Regions from separate parts of the Cohnella sp. genome, predicted to be linked through region 1. Evidence: a T-box and tRNA genes for the amino acid it is inferred to sense, from the RefSeq annotation. Region 1 holds a T-box; the other regions hold tRNA genes.
What was found. A T-box is a leader RNA that pairs with one kind of tRNA and senses whether it is charged. The one in region 1 lies ahead of argS (arginine--tRNA ligase), so its partner is inferred to be a tRNA-Arg.
Positions count from the first base shown of each region.

Region 2: it encodes a tRNA-Arg, which carries the amino acid that the T-box ahead of argS (arginine--tRNA ligase) is inferred to sense. The anticodon was not compared.
Region 3: it encodes a tRNA-Arg, which carries the amino acid that the T-box ahead of argS (arginine--tRNA ligase) is inferred to sense. The anticodon was not compared.

Region 1 covers NZ_JBEPYQ010000064.1:19,061-24,352, forward strand. Annotated here, with positions in the region: gene ACESLM_RS19795 (diguanylate cyclase) at 15-1,646, opposite strand; T-box leader at 1,777-2,010, shown strand; gene argS (arginine--tRNA ligase) at 2,074-3,774, shown strand; gene ACESLM_RS19805 (zinc-dependent alcohol dehydrogenase family protein) at 3,781-4,818, opposite strand; gene ACESLM_RS19810 (NAD(P)-dependent alcohol dehydrogenase) at 4,794-5,292, opposite strand, start outside.
Region 2 covers NZ_JBEPYQ010000059.1:27,242-32,533, reverse strand. Annotated here, with positions in the region: gene ACESLM_RS18895 (carbohydrate ABC transporter permease) at 1-542, opposite strand, end outside; gene ACESLM_RS18890 (ABC transporter substrate-binding protein) at 539-1,864, opposite strand; gene ACESLM_RS18885 (DeoR/GlpR family DNA-binding transcription regulator) at 2,214-2,963, shown strand; tRNA gene ACESLM_RS18880 (tRNA-Arg) at 3,167-3,241, shown strand; gene clpP (ATP-dependent Clp endopeptidase proteolytic subunit ClpP) at 3,409-3,993, shown strand; gene sda (sporulation histidine kinase inhibitor Sda) at 4,329-4,484, shown strand; gene ACESLM_RS18865 (VOC family protein) at 4,582-4,956, opposite strand; gene ACESLM_RS18860 (SIMPL domain-containing protein) at 5,109-5,292, opposite strand, start outside.
Region 3 covers NZ_JBEPYQ010000022.1:59,119-64,410, reverse strand. Annotated here, with positions in the region: gene ACESLM_RS09605 (S-layer homology domain-containing protein) at 1-2,775, shown strand, start outside; tRNA gene ACESLM_RS09600 (tRNA-Arg) at 2,936-3,010, shown strand; gene ACESLM_RS09595 (hypothetical protein) at 3,051-3,263, opposite strand; gene ACESLM_RS09590 (amidohydrolase) at 3,418-4,614, opposite strand; gene ACESLM_RS09585 (LacI family DNA-binding transcriptional regulator) at 4,802-5,292, shown strand, end outside.

The sequences.
Region 1 (5,292 bases):
CACCGTTCTTTCTTCTAGTTGAAATCCATTCTTTGCATCAAGCGCAAAATCCGCGTCCGCAGATCCTCCAGCCGGAAGGGCTTGGTCACGTAATCGTCCGCCCCGAGCTTCAGAGCGCGGACGATGTCGTCGTTATCCGAGCGTCCGGTCAGCATAATCGCCGAATAGCGGTTCGATTCCGATAGGGAGCGCAGATGGCTCAGCACCTCCAGCCCGTCCATTCCCGGCAGCATGCCGTCCAGGATGACGATATAGGAAGCCTTCTCCCGATACCAGCCGTCCTCCAGGAAGTCCTCGCCCGCCTTGTATGCGCGAATGTCCCCGCACCTGCCCGGACCGATCGCCTCCAGCAAATATTCGGTCAGCAGCGCCCGCACGATCGGGTCGTCGTCGACGATCGCTATTCGCGGCTTCCTCGCCAGCGGTTTGGACTCCGCGTCCCGGTTCACCGCTTCGATGCGGTTGCGCCCGAGCTCCTTCGCCAAATACAACGCCTGATCCGCCAGCTCCAGCCATTCCCGGCAACGGGCGGGATCCGGCTCTACGATCTCGATGACGCCGGCGGAGAAAGTGACACGCAGTTCCTCCCCCTTCTCCCCGAAGTCGATCCGGCCGAATGCGTCCCCCAGCCTCTTAAGCAGCGAACGGGCGTCTTCCTCGCGCGTTCTCGGCAGCAGCAGAATGAACTCCTCTCCGCCGTAGCGGATCAAGACGTCCGCCGCGCGCATGTGCGACTTCAGGAACGCCGCGAACTCCGCCAGCACCCGGTCGCCGAAGATATGGCCGTAACGGTCGTTGATCGACTTGAAATGATCCAGATCGACGATCGCCATCGTGAAATGCTCCTGGATTCTCTGCGCGTCCAGGCAGAGCGTCCGGTAAGCTTCCTCCAAATATTTCCGGTTGTAGACCCCCGTCAGCTCGTCGATGAACAGAAGCTCGTCCAGCTGCTTTTTGCGTTTTAACTGCCGCTGAATCCGTACGAGAAGCTCCTCCATGTCGAGCGGCTTGTCCAGAAAGTCGTCCGCCCCCATCCGGAAAGCCCGCAGCCTCGTCTCCCGGGCGGTGTCCATGCTGATGACGGTCGTGGGAATGTACCGCTTGCGAATCTGCTCCTTGATCGCGTCCATCACCTCGAACCCGTCCTGCTCGGGAATGAGCAGATCGAGAATGAAGCAGTCCGGCGCGCGGTCGTGAAAATAATGGATGGCCAGAGCGGGATTCACGGTCGCGATGACGTAATAGCCCTCTCTCTCCAGCTCCTCCTTCAGATAATGCAGCAGCGCCGCGTCGTCGTCGAGAATCAGGACGAGCGGCTGGTCGCCCGACTGGTCGTTCTCCGCGGTCACGAGCGAAGAATGAGCGGCTTCCTGATGCTGAATCTCGTAGCATACGGCGATCAGCTCGATCATGAACGTCCGCAGCTTCTCCGGCTCCCACGGCTCGTCTTCGGAACGATGCCGAATCCGCTCCAGCAATTCCCCCGATATGCCGTAAAGCTTGGTCAGGCCGATCGTGCCGGACGTGCCTTTCACGGAATGCAAAAACCGCTCCGCTTCCACGCCGGGAATAGCGGAGCCGGATTCGAACCATATTTCCAGTTGCTTGCGGATGTTGGCCAGCAACGCGTCTTGATATTTCTGCACGGGAACCCTCCTGAGCGAAACATATAGCTCTACTATTATATCGGATAACTCCAAAACAAAGGTAACAACTTGAACGGGATGAACGCGGATTGTCACTCGGGACCAAAATGGCTATAATGTACGAATAACGATAACGACGATGAACGAGAGAGTACTTCGTTTTTCCTGACTGCAGCGAGCCGGGGATGGTGGGAGCCGGCGCGGGATTCGAAGGAAGCGCACTCGGGAGTCGATTTCCTGAACCGCGGTCCTTGCAGGCGGCAGTAGGGAAGTCCGGCGACGAGCCGTTACCTTTTAACGAAGCGGCTTCCCTATGCGGGAATGCTAGAAGAGTGGTACCGCGGAATCGACCTCCGTCTCTTTACGAGACGGGGGTTTTTTTGCGTACTCGCGCAGCGAATATACGTACGACAAGGAGGAACCCGTCATGTTGTTGAACCAAGCATCCGTCATTCTGTCTCCTTATTTGGAGCTGCCTCCGGAGAAGGTGCACCCGAAGCTGGAGATTCCGCCCGAACAGAAGCTGGGCGACATCTCGCTCCCGTGCTTCGCGTTCGCCAAGGCGCTCAGGCAGCCGCCCGCCACGATCGCGCAGCGGCTTGCGGACGTCATTAACGCCGATCGCTCCGACTTGAGGGCCGAGGTCGCGGGCGGCTATCTCAACCTCTTTTTCCATGGCGAGCACTGGAGAAGCGAGTTCGTGCAGCGGGCACTGGACGAACGCTACGGACGCTCCGATGCCGGGAAAGGCAAGCGGATCGTCATCGACATGTCTTCCCCGAACATCGCCAAGCCGTTCGGCATCGGCCACCTGCGCTCGACAATGATCGGCAACGCCCTGGTCCGCATGTATCGCGCCATGGGCTACGACGTATACAACGTTAATCATATCGGGGATTGGGGCACGCAGTTCGGCAAGCTGATCGTCGCGTATTTGAAGTGGGGAGACCGGCAGGCGCTGGAACAGGCCCCGATTCGGGAAAGCCTGCGGCTGTACGTGGAATTCCACCGGCAGGCGGAGCAGCGGCCGGAGTTGGAGGACGAGGCGAGCGAAGCGTTCGCCAAGCTGGAGCGCGGGGATGCCGCCATGCGCGAGCTGTGGCAGTATTTCGTAGACGAGAGCCTCAAGGAATTCCAACGCGTGTACGAAAGATTGGGCGTGCAATTCGATTCGTATGCGGGCGAGAGCTTCTACAACGACAAGATCGATCCCGTCGTGCGCAAGCTCGAGGAGTTGGAGTTGCTGGAGGAGGACGCGGGCGCGAGAATCGTCAGGCTGGAGGAGGAAGGGCTGCCCCCTTGCCTTATCCTGAAAAAGGACGGCTCGACCATCTATGCGGTGCGCGATCTCGCGACCGCCCTCTACCGGAATGAGAAGCTGAAGGCGGACGAAATTCTCTACGTCGTCGGAGCCGAACAGAGCCTGCATTTTCAACAGGTATTCTCGGCGCTGCGCAAAATGGGGCACGAATGGGCGGCGAACTGCCGTCACGTCCCGTTCGGCCTGATTACGATCAACGGCAAAAAGATGTCGACGCGCAAAGGAAAGGTAGTCATGTTGGAGGAAGTGCTCGACGAGGCGGCAGAGCGGGCGCTGCGCATCATCGACGGGAAAAATCCCGATCTGGCGAACAAAGAAACGGTCGCCGAAGCCGTCGGAGTGGGAGCGATCGTGTTCGGGGATTTGAAGCACCATCGACAGCTGTCGGTCGATTTCAATCTGGAGGAGGCCGTCAGCTTCGAAGGCGAGACGGGACCTTATTTGCAGTACACCCACGCGCGGATACGCAGCCTGCTCAGGAAAGGGAAGTACGAGGAGCTGCGTTCCCGCTGCTCCGTCGACGGAGAACATCTGTCCTCGGAGTCGGCGTGGGCGTGCATCAAGACGCTGTCCGGTTACGAGGCCGCGATCCGGGAAGCCGTCCGCCAGAACGAGCCGTTCGTCGTCGCCAAGTATCTGCTCGCTCTGGCCAAGGACTTTAACCGTTTCTACAACTCGGGGAAGATCGTATACGACGGCGCGGACGAAGCCGGGACGTTCTCCAAGCTGAGCTTGGCCGCGGCCGCCGCAAACGTTCTGCGCGACGGGCTTAATCTGCTCGGAATCCAGGCTCCTTCCGAGATGTAGCGTTCGTTATTCGAACGAAATCTGCACTTTCATGTCCGAAGGGCGCCGGTCGCCCCGGAAAAAATCAAGGGCGCCCTCCAGGCTCAGCTCCCGGGTGACGAGATGCCCGACCGAAAGGCGGCCCGCTTCAAGCCAGGCCAGCGCCGGAGCGAACGTATGATTGAGCGCCATGGAACCGATCAGCGTCCATTCCATCTGATACAGTCCGAACGTCCGCAGCGCCACCGTCGCCTCCTCCGTCGTTACGCCGAACTGCACGTATCGCCCGCAGGGGCCCAGGTACTGGAAGCTGTTCTCGATGACTCGCGGAACGCCCGTCGTATCGATGACGATCTCGAAGCCGTCCTTGCCCCGTCGGTCCTCCAGTTCCTCGGCCATCCGGTCGGCGGAGACAGTGCGCGTCGCTCCCCATGCGGCTGCCATCTCCAGCTTCTCCGGGGCCAGATCGACGACGACCAGCTCGGAGACGCCCGATCTGGCCAACGCCTGAACCCATTGCTGTCCCATCGCCCCGGCTCCCAGCAGCAGCGCCCGGTCGCCCGTCTCGGGCTTCAGTCTCCGGAGCGCCTGCACGACGCAGGCCGCAGGCTCGATCAACGCCCCTTCGGCGAAATTCAGCCGATCGGGCAGCTTCATCGCGAGCTCGGCGGGCAGCGCGACGTATTCGGCCATCGCTCCAGGAAGCGTCACGCCGATCGCGTCCCAGCGCTCGCAGTGGTTCGCGCGTCCCGACAGGCAGAATCGGCATCGGCCGCACGACAAGTTCGGATCGGCGGCGACTCGGTCGCCTTCCCGGAATTGCTCCGCTCCTTCTCCGACCTCGACGACCACGCCGGAAAATTCGTGCCCGGGAATGATCGGATACGGCGACAAATATTCTCCGTTGTAAATATGAACGTCCGTCCCGCATATTCCCGCGCGAAGCACCCGAACGACGATCTCGCCCGGCCGCGCCCGGGGAACCGGAACCTCGCGGACGGCCGCGCTGCGCGGGCCGTCAATGACAAGCGCCTTCATTTTCATTTCTCCATCGCCCCGTTCCATGATCCGGTTCCCCCGTTCGGATAGACGAACACCTTGAGGGAGCCGCTTTTGTTCGTTCTTGCCCTTTCCAGCGCCGCGGCGCTTTCCTCGAGCGGAAAGACGTCGGTGAACAGCGCCTCGATCTTCCTGGCCGGATCGGCCAGGAGCGACAACCCGAGCGGATACGTATTGGCGTAACGGAATACGCCGCGCACGTCGATCTCGTTGTCTACGAGATAGGAGACGTCCAGCTCGGCCCGTCCTTCCGGCGGCAGCCCGACGACGGCCACCGCGCCGCCGCGCCTTGTCGCCAGCAGCGCGGACCGCAGCGCCCGGGGATTGCCGGCGGTCTCGATCGAGACGTCGGCTCCTTCCCCGCCCGTCGCGCTGCGGATCGCCTCCGCGGCGTCCTCATTCCCGGCATTCACCGCAAGCTCCGCCCCGAGCTTAAGCGCGGCGTCCAGGCGGAGCGGTTCGACGTCGGAGACGAACACC
Region 2 (5,292 bases), on a different contig from region 1:
AGCACGATCAAGGCCATGAACGGCGTCGTTTTCCAGACGTCCGCGACAATGACGGCCCACATCGCGCTGCCGCTGTCGGCCAGCCAGTTATGTGATGAGGAAATCACGCCGAGCCGCTCCAGCAAGTAATTGATCAGCCCGAAATCCGCATTGAACAGCCACTGCCACATGCTGGCGGAAATGACGGTAGGAATCGCCCACGGAATCAGCACGCTGGCGCGGACCCACTTACGCCCGGAAATGTTTTTGTCCAGCAGCACGGCAATACCGAGCCCGATCGCCGTTTCCAGCGCCACCGATAGAGCCGTGAATCCCCAGGTATTGCGGTAAGAGATTTTGAACCAGACGTCGTTTAACAGCCGCTTGTAATTGTCCAATCCGATAAAACGGGACGCCGAATCCAGAAACGAAGCGTCGTAGAAGCTGAGCGACAACGTTTTGAGCACCGGATAAAACCCGACCGCCGCCAGAATCGCAATCGACGGAGCAATAAACAAATAACCGATAAGGGCGGATTTGCGCTGACGTCGCGAGTTCGTCATTGGTTCAGAATCGCGCGAATTTCTTCGTCCAACTGCTTAGTCGCCCGATCGACATGCAGGCTTCCAGACAACACGGCCGAAACGGCGGCTTGCAGCTTCAACGAGATTTGCGGATATTTCGGCGTAATCGGCCTGGCGACCGTACCGTTGAACACCTCCGACAGTTCTGTCAGGAACGGAGCGTTCCGCTTCAGATCCTCATCCTCCAGAACGGACGGGCGAGTCGGGCTGAACGCCATCTTCTTGGCAAAATAAAGCTGGGACTCCTTGCTCGACAGAAACTGCGCGAACTTGACCGCTGCTTCCTTATGCTTGGAATTTTGGGCCACCATAAACTGGTAGCCTCCCATCGTGGACGCGCTCTTTCCTCCCTCGAACGCTGGAAGCGGAGCTACGCCTACCTTGCCCGCGACCTTGGAGCCGGCTTCGTCCTGCGCTACGTTCCACACATAGGACCAGTTGCGAAGGAATACCGCGTTGCCGTCGGTGAAAATCGTGCGGCTCGGCTCTTCGTCGTAAGACAGCAGAGATTTCGGACTGATCCCGCTGTCCAGCGTACTCTTCATAAAAGCGAGCGCTTTCTCCGTTGCCGGGGAATCGATGACGCTCTCTTCGTTCTCATCCACGACCGCCCCGCCGGCGCTGGTCAGAAACTCCACGAAATCACAGACGAGAACTTCAGCCTGCTTGCCTTGCCAGAGGAAGCCATGCAGCTTCGGATTTTGTTCCTTTTCCACAATGAACTGGGCCGTCTTGACTAGCTCGTCCCACGTTTGCGGAACCGCCTGCCCGTACTTCTCCAACAAATCCTTGCGGTAATAGAGCATGCCCCCGTCGACATACCAAGGCATAGCCGCCAATTGCCCCTGGTAGGTCAGCGCCTCGATTACCCCCGGATAGTACTGATCCTTCTCCACGTAAGCATCCATCGGCTCGGTCCAACCGGCCGAGGCGAATTCCGGCACCCACACAACATCGCCGGTAAATACGTCGATGTCGGCCTCTCCCGATGATAAAGCGGTTACAAGATACTGATGGATTTCCGTGCTCATGGACGGAGGCGGCAACTGATGGACATCTACTTCGATGTCGGGATTTTGCGCTTCGAACTCCTTTACCAATTCCGTCCACGAATCTTCGCCGAACGTTTTAATGCCCGTGAACCTGATCGTCACCTTCTCTTCCGCCCCGCCCGATTGCGATGCGGAGGCTGACTGAACGGCGTCGCCGGTCTCCCCCTTTTGTCCGCACCCGCCAAGCACCGCGGCCGCAACGGCCGCTGCCGCCATTCCTCCGACAAGCCTTTTCCCTAACGATTTCAAGCTAAGCCCTCCCCAAGTTTCGATTGTTCGTCGTTCTTGTTGCAAGCTAAAACGCTTAAAACCTTCGTCCACCCCCTGAAAATCAACACAAAGCGTTTAATATTGGTTTATTTTGTTCATTTCACGACTATAATAAGAGATATTTTGGTGATATGTCAACATTTAATTTCTATTTTTGTTTGTTATCAAACAAAAATGCAGGATATTTTCTTATTCGATTCATGGTTTATGTTTGTTTTTTTTGAAACTTGCATTGACACACCCTCAAATCGTTCACTAATATGTTTACATAAACAAACAATGATTATTTGTCGTAGAATCGAAACAAGAACAGGAGAGGTATAAAAATATGTCGGACAAGCGACTCGGAAAGCTGGCCGAGCTAATCAAACAGCGGGGAAATTTGTCCGTGCAGGAGCTCATGGATTACTTTAACGTGTCAGACATGACGATACGCAGAGACTTGCAGAAGCTGGAGAATTCAGGAAAATTCCAGCGTTTTCATGGCGGCATCCGTTTTCTGGACGAGACCCCTCTCGACAAGCGGGAGCACTGCCAGTTGGACGAGAAGAAGCGCATCGCCCATTACTGCCTTTCGCTCATCCAGCCCCGAGATACGATTATTCTGGATTCCGGCACGACGACAAGCCAGATTGCGGCCGCTCTTGCGGATTCGGACATTCGGGACGTCACGGTCATCACCAATTCGTTGACCGCAGCCCATTTGCTCCGCAATCAGGAACACGTTTCGCTGGTCATCAGCGGAGGAGAATTGCGGCATATTTCCCAATCGTTCGTCGGCAGCACGGCGCGGACGTTTTTCGAGAACGTATATGTCAACAAAGCTTTTATTGCCACCGGGGGAATTACAGAAAAGGGATTCTCCACTTCTACTTTCGCCGAAGCGGAAATCAAGCAGTGTATGGCCAATTCCAGCAGTTCCACCTACATCGTTACCGATTCCAGCAAATTCGGAAGTCGCTCTCTTAACTTTTTCGCGCCGCTGGAAGCGGCTAACGCCATCGTAACAGACACGGGAGTTCCCGATGAATGGGTCGCCTTGTGCAAACAACATCAGATCGAAGTCTGCTCGGTTTAATCTATGCCGGAAGCGCAGAAAAAGGCGGAAACCGCAACTTAATGCGGTCCCGCCCCGTATTTCGCATGTGATGTCTCCTGTAAAATTTTCGCACCAAGAAAGCAAACTCCTCCCTTGCTCCCGGCTCAACAATAATTTCAATCCCGAAATCCCTTGCATTTTAGAGTCTTATCCCCTATAATAACTCTTGCTGTACTTAATGAGCGCCCGTGGTCCAACGGATATGACGCAGCCCTCCGAAGGCTGAGATTGAGGTTCGATTCCTCACGGGCGCGCCAATATTGCTTATATCAGCCGGCCGGCTTCAGGCCGGTTTTTTTGTATCCCCGCCCCCCTGCTCAGAGAACCGCAAATTTCTTCGTCAACCCTCTTTGACTTTCTTTGACTTTTAGCTTCGGATTCGCTATGATAAGGAAACCACAGTTCATGAGGAGGGACGCCAAACATGAGTTTTGTACCTATGGTTGTCGAGCAAACCAATCGAGGAGAACGGGCATATGACATCTATTCCCGATTACTCAAAGATCGAATCGTATTTCTGGGAACGCAGGTGAACGACGTAGTCGCCAACTCCATTATCGCTCAATTGCTGTTCCTGGCGGCCGAAGATCCGGAAAAGGACATTCACCTCTACATCAACAGTCCCGGCGGTTCGATTACGGCCGGCATGGCCATATACGATACGATGCAGTTCATCAAGCCGGACGTCTCCACGATTTGCGTCGGCATGGCCGCGTCGATGGGCGCGTTCCTGCTCGCCGCGGGCGCCAAGGGCAAGCGCTTCGCCCTGCCGAACAGCGAAGTAATGATCCACCAGCCGCTCGGAGGAGCCGAAGGGCAAGCCAGCGACATCGAGATCCGCGCTCGCAGAATTCTGAAGCTGCGGGATAAGCTGAACGGCATTCTGGCCGAACGTACCGGCCAGCCGCTGGAAAGAATCGAGAAGGACACCGACCGCGACAACTTCATGGATGCCGAAGTCGCCTGCGAGTACGGTCTGATCGATAAAGTCATCGAGAAAGTCAACTAAGCGTTACTCCCGCATTAAGAAGAAGCCGTTCGGGTCATCCCAAGATGACCTGAACGGCTTCTTCTTACCCCCCCCATTAACACAACTCCAATTGTATGTCAACAAAAATTCAAAACTTTGAATGCCCTCTCTGCTAGTCCACCAAACCATGTTATTCTGTTAATTATAAGAATTCCATTTAGACCCAGTTCTAGCTATCTCTTAGGAACTTTGGAAGAGAGGAATTATGTATGCCTGAAAGATCGTATCCGTACCTTGTAGCCACGTCGTCCGAGGACCCTTCCGCAGCAGGGAGAACGCATTCTGCTCCCGTTGACATGGTTGCAGCTCGTCGGTTGAGCGATAAAGCATCCTTGCTTCGCCCGCTTAAAGATGAGCATCTGCTGGAAGTCTACAGAGAAGCCAAGAAGATGAATCTGTCTCATGAATTCATCGAACTGCTGGAAGAAGCGCTCTCTATCCGTCAGTTGAGCCATTATAAAGAAGCGTAAACCCGTCATCTTTGCGATAACTTTCCTACTCTTTCCGCCCGCCGGCTTAGGCGGGCGGTTTTATTTCTCCTATCTTGCTTCCTGGCTTGCGAACGTCTTAATAATTGGATAATTCAATTAAGTTTCCATCAGGATCTCTGAAATAAATGGAGGTTATCGGTCCTAATGCTCCCGTCCTCTTAACCGGCCCTTCTACGATATCGATGCCTTTTTCGATGAACTGCGTGCGGAGTTCTTCAATCGGCTCTTTGGTTATAAAGCAGAGATCCTCTGAACCAGGCAACGGCGACTGGGCTTTGGGTTCGAACTCATTGCCGTATTCGTGAAGATTGATCTTCTGTTGCCCGAAGGAAAGGGCCTTTCTATTCGCACCGAACGTAATCAATTCCATTCCTAATGCCCCTGTATAAAACCGGACCGTCTTTTCCAAATCCCTAACCGTTAACACGATATGATCGATTCTCTCAATCATGCGATTGGTCTCCTCTCGAACAGTAATCCTGCCTTCATGTCCCTCGGACGTTCATGGGTCAGTCGCAGAAAAAGAGGGCGTCTCGAAAACCGGAGGCCTCCTGCGAGAAACCCTCCGAGCTTTCAAGACGACCTCCGCCTTGTTCGCGTCTATTATTGCATTTCGTATTGAACGGTGACTTGCGTGCTGATCTCGATCTGGCCCGATTGCACCGAGGAAGCCGCGCTGTCCATAGCCATTTCAGCCATCACGGCCTTGGCTTGCGTGCGGGCATACAGCACCGGATTGTTCGACACTTCGCCCTGCACGATGTTCGTGACGCCCTTCAGCTGACGA
Region 3 (5,292 bases), on a different contig from region 1:
ACCGCAGCGCTGAAGTCGTCCGGCACCGTGGACAAAGGAGCGGAGGTTCGCGCGCTGAGCAGCGGGATCGGCGCAATCGCAACGCGCGTCGTCGTCTTCTTCGGCAAAGAGCAGGGGACGAATACGTGGAAGACGATCGACTCCGCTTGGACCGTCTATGACGGCCGCGGCAGCGGGGACGTACTCTCCCGCTTGGAAGGGCTGATGGACTACGTCGCGCTTAATTGCGACCCGCGTCTTCAGGATGTGTATCACCATCATATCCATTTCCTGAAAAATCATCTGATCGCAGTGGAACTGACCAAGGCGGCAATCATGGTTGCCGGGGCAGTCGCGGGTCCGGCCACGTTCGGTATCGGCACCGTCGCGCTGTTCCTTGTAAGCAATATGACGGGCAAGTTACTGGACGCCCAGTTGCAAGGAATGATCGATGAACTGGAAGCCGATATCATGAATGAAGACCGCTATTGCAAGAAGCCGGCTCCGAAGCCGAAGCGGAAGATTGCCGATCCGGAATGGATTTACGATCCGAGCGGCTATGTGTACGAAGTATCCGAGGATAACCGCATCGAAGGCGTTCGGGCGACTGCGCTTCGTTGGAACGAGGAAGCCGAACGCTGGGACGTATGGAACTCGGAATGGTACGGACAGGACAATCCGCTGTATACGGATGCGGATGGCCGCTACGCATGGGATGTGCCGGAAGGCAAGTGGAAGGTGAGGTATGAGAAGGAAGGGTATCTCCCGGCGGAGAGCGAGGAATTGATCGTACTTCCGCCTCACTTCGACGTCAACATCCCGCTGATGTCGACGCTGCCGGCTAAGCCGGTCAGGGTCGAGGCGGCTCCCGGGGGCGCTTATGTCGATATTCTGTTCGACCGTCACGTAGACGGCGATGCGGTATCGGGCCGATTGCTGGCCGTTATCGACAATGAAGGCGACGTGCCGGGTACGTGGGCGGTCGCAGGATCGGTGACCGACGGCGACTCCAAGCGCGTTCGCTTCACGCCTGATGCACCTCTGGCGAACGGCGCCTATCGGATTTACGTCGATGGCGGGCTGACGAGCTACGCCGGCGTCCCCCTCGTCGAACCGTACGAGGAAACATTCGAGGTGACGGATGAGGGGACGGGACCGGCAGGGGTGCTTGATCTGCAGGCTGAAGCTGACAGCGGCTCCGCGCTTCTCACCTGGAAGCTGCCTGGCGATACGGAACCGAACCGACTCGTCGTCGCTTACCGGAAGTCCGGCTCGAGCGGGGAACATGCACTGGTCGAACTGTCGGACGTAAGGACGTTCGCGTTGTTGGAGGGGCTCGAAGCCAATACGAACTATGAGGTCGAGGTGCGCTCCTACGATATCCATGATCGATTCGGCGAAGCGTCAACCACGTTCGGTACGGCAGGAGTACAGCCGGCCTCCCGCGATTTCGTGCCTCCGGGATCGGTCATCGCCGTTGCGGCGACTCCGGCTGCGAGCAGCATCGGTATCGCATGGACGGACCCGACCGACAACGATCTGGCGAACGTCGTAATCCGGTGGACGAAGCAAGGAGACACGACAGCTTCCGCTCCGATATCCGTTCCGAAAGGAGCCGGCCGCCACACGATCAACGGCCTGGCGCCGTCCACGGCGTACGAGATCGCGATCTGGACCGTCGACAACGCGGGCAACGCCTCTCCGCCGCAGACGCTGAACGCGACGACGAAAGCCGGAAGCGGACCGGGCAATCCGGGAGGCGCAGGCCATCCCGGAAATACCGGCAACCCGGGCAATTCCGGTCATCCAGGCAGCGCCGATACAGAGCGCGCGGACATTGGAACGGTTGCCGGAGAGCTGAAGTTTTTTGACGGGGCGTTTAAGCTGTGGCTGCCTGCCGGAGCGGCAGGACCGGCGAAACAAGTCGCAGCCACACGGCACGGCGATGCGCCAACGCCGGCTTCTGGTCATCTGCGGCTGCTGTCGGAGGCGTATGAATGGAAGCTTGAACCGGAAGGCGGCCGCTTGACCGCCGCGGGCAAGCTGACGATCGCGTACAGCGAGGATATGCTCCGCGGGGCGGACATTCGCAAACTCGGCATATACCGTCAGGATGAAGCAGACCGGACCAAGTGGATCTACGTCGGCGGTATCGTCGACGGGACGAATCGTACAGCGACGGTTGAGACGGAGGAGCCCGGCGTTTACGCGGTGCTGCTCTCCGAGATAACGTTCGGCGATCTGGCGAATCATTGGAGCCGCGTCGATGTCGAAGCGCTGGCGGCGCGCGGCATTGCCAGCGGCGATCCGGACGGCTCCTTCCGTCCGAACGGGCGCATCACCCGCGCCGAGTTCGTGAAGCTGCTGATGCCGTTGCTCGGCGCCGATGCCGCGGTCGGAGCAGCTGCGGAGTTCGGCGATGTGGCGCCGAACGCCTGGTATGCGCCGTTCGTCTCCCGGGCGGCCGAGGCCGGCATCGTGCAAGGAGCGGGCGGACGGTTCCGTCCGGGCGATCCGGTAACACGCGAGGAGATGGCGGTCATGCTGTTCCGCGCGCTTCGCGTCGATCCGGCGATCAAGCTGAACGCGCAGGCCGTGCTCGACGGAATGGCCGACGCCGATCGCGTATCGGGGTGGGCGCTGCTGCAAATCGCTTATGCGGTTCAGAACGGATTGCTTCAGGGCGGCAGCGGAGGCAAGCTGCGTCCCGAAGCGACCGCCACGCGGGCGGAGGCTGCCGTTATCGTGCTCCGCGCGCTGACCGCGCAAGGGCTAATTGTAACCAACTCTAAGTAGGCAAGAAAGGACTGCCCGAGGGCAGTCCTTTCTGCTTCGAATCCGACCCTATGACCAAATCGGCATGGATGGCCGGGAAGAGATTGTCACATAACGCATTTTCTCTAGGAAAATCTGTTTTGGCGAGTAAAAGAATTTATGTTATAATGTTCATTGCTGTGGCTCCGTAGCTCAACGGATAGAGCAACCCTCTCCTAAAGGGTAGATGTCAGTTCGATTCTGGCCGGGGCCGCCATTCCATACATGTTCAGAACCGCGCCTATGCGCGGTTTTCTTTAGTTTCCGGCCGAGGAGCAAGCCTGAACCGCCAAAATCCGGTCGACGACCAGCGTGCGAAATCCGCGCTTCCGGACGTCGTATACGCGCGCCTTGCCGTTGCGGACCGAGAAAAGATCGACCCGGCGCATCGTGAACTTGCCGCTCGTGTCTACGTAGATCAAATCGACCTTTCGTCCGACGCACTTATCGATAACGGTTGAGTTAACCACAAGATACCACTCTCCAAACAAGAACGTTTGTTCTTATTCTAGCGAATGAAAAAAGGAAAAACAAGGGTCCATCGGCAGGGTTGAAATCGTCATTTTTTCTCGAAACGGCGAAAACGCCCTTCCCGAAAGGAAAGGCGTCTCTACGCAGAGTCTCTTATGAACGATCGATTAAATAATGTCCGACAATGCTCAGGAAGGCTTTGGCCGACAGCAGGAGCGCGCGCTCATCGATATCGAAGCGGGGGTGGTGATGCGGGAAGCGGGTCCGCTCATCCTCTCCTCTTGCGCCAACGTACAAGAAGGTTCCCGGCTTATGCTGCAAATAGTAAGCGAAATCTTCGGCACCCATGCGTTTCTCCAAATCTACGATGACGGCGTCTCGAAGCGTATCTGAGATCGCTTTCCGGGCGATGGAGGTTTCCGCGGAATGATTGACCAACGACGGATAACCGTGCGTATAGTCGACGCGGATGGACGCATGGGAGGAGAGGGCAACACCCTCGGTGATGGTCCTTATCTCCTGTTCGATCAACGTTCTCGCTTGGGGATCGAATGTGCGTACTGTCCCTTCAAGCAGCGTTCTGCTGGCGATGACGTTAAAGGCGGTGCCGCCCTGGATTTTGCCGATGCTCACGACGGCCGGCTGCAGCGGACTGACTCTGCGGCTGACGATCTGCTGCAGCTTTCCGACGAGCTCGGAGGCGATCACAATGGAATCGACGGATTCGTGCGGGCGCGCGGCGTGACCGCCCTTGCCTTCTACATGGAGGGTGAAGGCGTCCACCGCAGCCATGAAGGTGCCGTCGCATAGGCCGAATTGGCCGACGGGCAGCTCGGTGGCCAAGTGGATGCCGTACACGGCGTCGACCCCGTCCAGGCAGCCGTCGGCGACCATCGCTTGAGCGCCGCCCGGCGGCTTCTCCTCCGCATGCTGGAACAGGAACACGATCGATCCGCTCAGCGAATCCCGCTGTTCGCTAAGCAGCGACGCGACGCCGAGGAGCGAGGAGGTGTGCCCGTCGTGTCCGCAGGCGTGCATGACTCCGGGAACGGTGGATGCGTATTCGACTTGTTTCTCATCCTGGATCGGAAGCGCGTCGAAGTCGGCTCTCAGCGCGATCGTCGGACCCGGCCGTCCGCTGCGCAGCAAGCCGACCACGCCTCCGCCGCCAACGCCCGTGCGTACTTCAAGCCCGAGCTTGTTCAGCTCAGCGGCGATAAAGGCGGGAGTATGCTTCTCCTCGAAGGAAAGCTCGGGATGCTGATGCAAATATCTGCGCCAGCCGATGATCCGTTCGCCGAGCTTGTCGTCGATCTCCCGGTGCCATTGCGCGATAAGGGATTGTGTCATGGAATTCGTCTCCTTGGTTATAGCCTACTAATCCGAGTTATGAAGTGAAGTATACCAGATTAGGTTTGAAAATAGAACGATCGGTAAGGGGCGATATGCGACGATTCGGTACGTTGTCTGTAGCAACTCCCGTCGGCCTTATGGTAACATCAAGAGGTAGATTGGCGGAGACGTGGGAGGACGGGGAATGGCGACCAACATACGGGATGTGGCGAAAGCGGCCGGAGTGTCGGTGGCGACCGTGTCCAAAGTGTTAAACGGCTATACGACGGTCAACGAGCAGACGAAGCAGAAAGTGTTGAAATACGTGAAGGAGCTGCAGTTCCGGCCGAATCTGGCCGCCCGGTCGCTGGTAGGCCGCCGTTCGATGACGATCGGGATTTTCCTGACGACGGGACTGGCGCATCCTTTCTTCACGCGTATAGTGGCGGGGATGGAGCAGGCTCTGCAGACGAGAGGCTACGATCTGATCTATCTGGCGCAGGTGTCCTGGAGCAAGGAGTACAGCTTCGTGCGGCATTGCCAGAGCCGTAACGTCGAGGGAGTCGTCGTCTTCGGCTTCCAGCATGAAAACACGGATTTCGGAGAGCTGATCGAATCCGGCATTCCCGCCGTGTTTATCGATCTGGACATCCGCGAAGGCCGCGCCGGATATATCACCTCGGATAACCGGGAGGC